2 linked regions of the Saccharobesus litoralis genome follow. The protein of the gene in region 1 interacts with the protein of each later gene in a pairwise test. Links are inferred from orthologs where the notes say so. Each region holds a gene or a part of one and is shown in the gene's direction. Other genes may lie near its edges.

Region 1 (3,241 bases):
TCACCAAGCCAACACAAAAAAACAGCCTGAAACTTGGAGCCGGCAGCTTTGCGACGCAATTACTTGAAGGGGCCTATGGCTACCAACAAGGTGATCTCAACCTGTCCGCCAATTTAAAATGGTTAGACTCTAATGGTTGGGATTACACCACGACGGATCAAAACGATATTCGCGATTCAGTTAACTATGCTCATCGTGATTTCGGCGGGCGCTTTGCACTAAACTATAAAAACTTTAATCTCAGCTATTTTATCAGCCAAGTAGATGAAGTGATTATCAGTTCTGGTTTTGTGCAACATTGGCCTGCCACAACTTACGACAAACATCATCAAATGTTAGATTTAGGCTATGAGCAGGCGATTAATCAAGACTGGCAGCTAGCCACCCACCTCACTTTAAACCACCACAAACGCCACACAGCTGATGGAGGGATAGATATTGACGGGCATAACACCCTGCTAGAAGTGAGCACTACAGGTCAACTCAACTCATCGAGTCAACTTACTGCAGGGGCGACTTATCACAGGTTAAAAGGTGACGATTTAGGCAACCCCAACTTAAGCGCATTCTGGGATTTAAAATGGTGGTCAGCGTACTACCAACTAACCAGTGCTATTACTCAAGATTTAACCCTGACTCTTGGCCAGCATTATAATGATATAGCCAATATGACCCATGCCAATCAAGTAAGTCGTGATTCTGATTTTTCATCTAAACTCGCGTTAAATTGGCACTTACATACCGATTGGCATCTAAAGTTATTATGGACAGAAGCGTTTCGTTCGCCTTATGGTGCCGAGCTAGCACTGCAATCACCAACCCTTGTTGGCAATCCCAATTTAAAGCCAGAAAAAGTCACAACCGCGGAGATGCAGTTAATTTATCAATTGCATAACCTTCGTGTTGCCGCCGCATGGTTTAATACTGAATATGAAGACGCTCTAGGGCCTGAATTAACACCTGGTTCACCACCTCCTTTTAGTTTTTCCAACAAAGCCGCCTTAAAAGTGGATGGAGGCGAATTAGAAATGTCGTATGAAGCCAGCAAACAGACTTACTATACTGGCTCTTGGAGCTATCAGTCCAATCAAGATCATAGAGGTATTGCACAAATACAAAAAACGCCCAAGCATATGATCAAAATAGGGATCCATCACAGCTATAACGATACACTGTCATTAGGTTTATTTAATACATGGTTAAGCGCTCAACCCAAAGCGGAACAATTTAATCCCAACACCCGTGTAATTAATAACAATACTGGGGCTTACCACCACCTAACACTAAAAGCCAATTGGCAATTGTCGTCACTCACAACTAGCCAAAGGTTTAACTCGGCCGATATAAGCTTGTTTATTGATAACTTATTGCAAGCCAATACCGTGTATCAACCTGATATTGCCAATACTCGAATTAATGCCTTACCACAGCGTGCAGGTCGTTCACTGTACCTAAATTTACAGCTGGGTTTTTAACGCTCTGCTTGCATCACATAATCAGTTAATTAAAATAACCGGCTTCGCTTTAAATGAGATGATAAGATGTCGGACTTTGCTAATGCAGATCAACAATTAGATGCCATGGGCTTACGTTGTCCTGAGCCAGTAATGATGGTGCGAGTCAACATGCGTAAATTAGCAGAAGGTCAAACCCTATTAGTCACAGCAGATGATCCTTCAACCACCCGAGACATCCCTAGTTTTTGTCGCTTTATGGATCACACTCTCATCGCAAGCCAAACAACCCAAAAACCCTATTTGTACCTGATCCGTAAAGGACTTTGATTCTAGCTAGCGCCAAGTTGGCAAAACATTATTCAATTATCTTGCTAAACTTTTTATTCCTTCGACAGCCAAGCAAAGTACAAGATTCAAGTTAATGCCAAGTAACAAAAGACCCAACAATAGATATAGTCTTCTCGCTCAGGTCTTATGGTTCATTGTCGGCGCTTACTCGCCCCAATCACATAATAGAGCATATGCTCATGGGGTCTCGAAGCTTGACGGCTTCCCCTAAAACCTGATCGCTTTGACTATACCTTTATTTAACAATGGTTGGTAGCTGTCAAGAGTAGCGGAAATATCCTACAGCAATAGCGCTTTTGACTGATTTTTTGCCGATACACATCCATTAAACTTAAGCTAAGAGTAATGTCTTAGTGACCCCGTTTATACTACAAAATTGCTAGTAGCAATCAGAACAGATTCATTCAAGTGTCACCTTAACTCATTACTCTTGCCTTATCTAATTGGTTAAATACCACACAAGATAAGCTCGTAGCTAATGTGTAAATGGAGGTCGAGATGATCACTCACAAAAAACACTCTGACAAACTGTCGCTGATCAATGATGATCGCTGGTTTGATATATTCTTTAACGGCTTTAGTTGGCAAGGTCACGGTGAGGATATCAACTTTATTTATGATGACACGTTTGAAGCGCCGCAAACATCAGGCACAGACTCAATACGCTCATCAAGTACTTCACAGGTTATGAGAACAAAAATTTAAAAAGAAAAGAGTGGCTTCCTTGCTACTCTGTCGCCATTACATTTGGAGCAATGTTGGCGAAACCGCAATCCTCTGCATTCAAGTTTGGGGGGGAGGAATATTATTATTAATAATATTGACTCAGTGCTTATTAGTAACAACTCTGGACGTAAAATAGAGTTTCTATTTCTCTCTAAAACCCTATTTGATTTATCCCCTTTCGCTATTATCCATTCTCTATTCTTACTTCACCTTATAGGCTAAAACAATATCATGCATACTGTTGGCTATTTCAGCCAATTGGTTGGCGGAACTAGCAATTTGCTGAGCCCCAACCACATTTTCAGTCGCTTGTTCATCAATTCGACAAATATTGCTATTTATCTCTCGGATCACATAGTTTTGTTCATTCGCCGCACTGGATACGGTTTCAGTTACCGTATCGATTGAACGCATGTTGTTGACGATACTTTTTAAAACTGCAGTGATATTTTCAGCCGAACCCACTGCATCCATCGCCCGCTGCTTACCTAATTCAATCACGTTGTAAGCTTCCTTAGCCCCCTGCTGCAAGGCATTCACATTACCTGAAATTTCTTCGGTCGATTCTTGAGTACGAAAGGCCAAATTACGTACTTCTTCTGCAACAACTGTAAATCCACGCCCTTGATCTCCTGCCCTTGCCGCTTCTATCGCCGCGTTTAACGCTAACAAATTAGTTTGTTCCGAAACGGAACTAATCACCTCAACCA
Region 2 (3,169 bases), 1.7 Mb from region 1 along the record:
TCGCCAAAGATAAAGATGAAAAGCGCGAAGCAATAGCCAAAAAGTTAGGCTTTGATGCCTACGGTGTTAGCGCTAATAGCCAAGACCCTGTTGCAAAAGTTATTGGTAATTTGTTGGACCATGTTCACTCGATGGATAGCAAATTAGCAGAACTGTGTTCAGAGGTTAATCGCATGGGTGGTGACGTGTGCGATGAAAAATTACCAGATATTAAAGTAGAAAGCCCTGAGTTTATTAAAGCTGAGCAAGATGCAGCAGAAGAACGTAAGACAGAGCATGAAAGATTTGATCCGCAAATTTAAAACAGGCGTATAAGAGGATAATACCTGAGTAATTTACTAGGTTTTATACTTGACTGTTTTACTGGGTTATGTGAAAATTTATTACAGTTAAACCCTCGGAGAATCTGCATGAGACTTACTTCAAAAGGCCGTTACGCCGTAACAGCAATGCTTGATGTGGCATTGCATTCAAAGCAAGGCCCAGTTCCTTTAGCTGATATCTCAGAGCGTCAGGGAATTTCTCTTTCTTATCTTGAACAATTGTTTTCTCGGTTGCGTAAGCAAGGCCTAGTAACAAGCGTGCGCGGGCCCGGTGGTGGTTATCGCCTAGGTTACGAGCTTGATGATATATCAATTGGCAAAATTATTGTTGCAGTAGACGAATCAGTTGACGCAACCCGCTGTAGTGGCAATTCTGATTGTCAGGGTGGGGCTCGCTGTTTAACTCACAGTTTATGGACTGAGTTGAGTGATCGTATTGCAGCGTTTTTAAACGAAATTACACTTGACGAATTAGTCGCAAAGCAAGAAGTCAAAGAAGTTGCTGAGCGACAAAATCGTAAGAAAACTACACATTCGGCCTTTGCGTTAGGCAAAGCCTCGATTGACGAAATCGACTTAGACTTTCGAGTTTAGGCTCATACGGAGACATTAATGAAATTACCAATTTACTTCGACTATTCGGCAACGACGCCAGTGGACCCAAGAGTTGCAGAAAAAATGATGCAGTTCCTGACGATGGATGGTCAGTTTGGTAATCCTGCTTCACGTTCACACCGTTTTGGTTGGCAAGCAGAAGAAGCGGTAGATATTGCTCGTTCAAATGTAGCAGCATTAGTCAATGCTGATCCGCGTGAGATTGTTTGGACATCAGGTGCAACTGAATCTAACAACCTAGCCATCAAAGGTGCAGCTAATTTCTACAAGAAGAAAGGCAAGCACATCATTACCGTTAAAACTGAACACAAAGCCGTTTTAGATACTTGTCGTGAATTAGAGCGCGTTGGTTTTGAAGTGACTTACTTGGATGTTCAGCAAAACGGCTTAGTTGATTTAAACGCGTTAGAAAATGCTATCCGTGAAGACACTGTATTAATTAGTGTAATGCACGTTAATAACGAAATTGGTGTTATTCAAGATATCGCAGCGATTGGTGAGTTATGTCGTTCGCGTAAAATTGTATTCCATGTCGATGCAGCTCAATCAGCAGGTAAAGTTGAAATTGACTTACAAACATTGAAAGTTGATTTAATGTCGTTCTCAGCCCATAAAATTTATGGTCCTAAAGGTATTGGTGCTTTATACGTGCGTCGTAAACCACGTATTCGTCTTGAAGCACAAACCCATGGTGGTGGTCATGAGCGTGGTATGCGTTCAGGCACGTTACCAACTCACCAAATTGTCGGTATGGGTGAAGCTTTCCGTATTGCTAAAGAAGAAATGGCTGAAGAAAACGCACGTTTATTAGCTTTGCGTAACCGTTTATGGAACGGTGTTAAAGACATGGAAGAAGTCTACGTTAATGGCGATTTAGAGCAACGCGTTGCGGGTAACCTAAACATTAGTTTCAACTTTGTTGAAGGCGAGTCGTTAATTATGGCGTTGAAAGACATGGCGGTTTCTAGTGGCTCTGCTTGTACATCAGCCAGTTTAGAACCTTCATATGTTTTACGTGCTTTAGGTTTAGATGACGAACTTGCACATAGCTCAATTCGTTTTAGCTTTGGTCGTTTTTCAACTGAAGAAGAAGTCGATTACGCTGTTAAAGTGATTAATGAGTCAATTGGTAAACTACGTGAAATGTCGCCACTTTGGGACATGTTTAAAGATGGCGTAGATTTAAAAAGTGTTGAATGGGTTCACCACTAAGCCTTAATTAAGGCAATGGCAACGGATTGTTTTTAAAAGTTAATTTTCAATCAATTAATAATAGTTGATTGCGAGCTGATTCTTCAGCTCTTCCCAGCGAGGTATGTATCATGGCTTATAGCGACAAAGTTATTGACCATTACGAGAACCCAAGAAATGTAGGTTCTTTTGACAAAAACGATCCGAATGTAGCAACGGGTATGGTAGGCGCACCAGCTTGTGGTGACGTAATGAAATTACAACTTAAAGTGACTGACGAAGGTGTTATTGAAGACGCTAAGTTTAAAACTTACGGTTGTGGTTCAGCTATTGCTTCTAGCTCTTTAGTGACAGAATGGGTTAAGGGTAAAACCTTAGAACAAGCATCTGAAATTAAAAACACTGATATTGCAGAAGAGCTTGCGTTACCACCCGTTAAAATTCACTGCTCTATTTTAGCGGAAGACGCAATTAAAGCCGCTATTGAAGATTATAAAGCAAAGAATTAATTCATTAGCGGGCAATTTAATTGTCCGCTAAAATATCCATCCGAAATTTTCAGGAGAAGTTAAGTTAATGGCTGTCACCATCACTGAAGTCGCTGCCTCGCGAGTTAAAAGTTTTTTAGATAACCGTGGTTCAGGAATTGGCCTTCGTTTAGGTGTTAAAACCTCAGGCTGTTCAGGTATGGCGTACGTGTTGGAGTTTGTTGACGATCTGAATCCTGATGATGAAGTGTTTGAGCAATATAATGTTAAAATCATTGTTGATGCTAAATCACTATCATTTATTGATGGTACTGAACTTGACTTTGCTAAAGAGGGATTAAACGAAGGATTTAAGTTTAATAACCCTAATGTTAAAGATGAGTGTGGCTGCGGAGAAAGTTTTCACGTTTAGCCAACCACTGCATATTAATTATACTGCTACGCCTTCTATAGTCAAAGCGATCAGGTTTTAGGCGAAGCTGTCAAACTTCGAATCCCCTTGAGCATATGCTCTATTATGTGATTGGGGTGAGTAAGTGCAGACAATGAAGC

The links.
Region 2: the proteins of tusA (region 1) and C2869_RS13980 interact in binary tests that used the Escherichia coli proteins (3 or more experiments, as listed by UniProt). The link is inferred for Saccharobesus litoralis from one-to-one orthologs.

The regions. Positions count from the first base shown.
Region 1 is NZ_CP026604.1:5,561,475-5,564,715, forward strand. Bases 256-3,162 are described here. They hold tusA (sulfurtransferase TusA), read left to right. Parts: upstream 256-1,541; coding sequence 1,542-1,784; downstream 1,785-3,162. Other genes in these bases: C2869_RS21315 (TonB-dependent receptor plug domain-containing protein), read left to right, coding at 256-1,475; C2869_RS21325 (hypothetical protein), read left to right, coding at 2,304-2,510; C2869_RS21330 (methyl-accepting chemotaxis protein), read right to left, coding at 2,733-3,162. Outside these bases: more of C2869_RS21315, read left to right, coding at 1-255; more of C2869_RS21330, read right to left, coding at 3,163-3,241. UniProt on the Escherichia coli protein: Sulfur carrier protein involved in sulfur trafficking in the cell. Part of a sulfur-relay system required for 2-thiolation during synthesis of 2-thiouridine of the modified wobble base 5-methylaminomethyl-2-thiouridine (mnm(5)s(2)U) in tRNA.
Region 2 is NZ_CP026604.1:3,885,667-3,888,835, forward strand. The notes cover bases 208-3,042. They hold C2869_RS13980 (IscS subfamily cysteine desulfurase), read left to right. Parts: upstream 208-935; coding sequence 936-2,150; downstream 2,151-3,042. Other genes in these bases: cysE (serine O-acetyltransferase), read left to right, coding at 208-302; iscR (Fe-S cluster assembly transcriptional regulator IscR), read left to right, coding at 411-917; iscU (Fe-S cluster assembly scaffold IscU), read left to right, coding at 2,261-2,638; iscA (iron-sulfur cluster assembly protein IscA), read left to right, coding at 2,706-3,029. In the rest of the region: more of cysE, read left to right, coding at 1-207. UniProt on the Escherichia coli protein: Master enzyme that delivers sulfur to a number of partners involved in Fe-S cluster assembly, tRNA modification or cofactor biosynthesis. Catalyzes the removal of elemental sulfur from cysteine to produce alanine.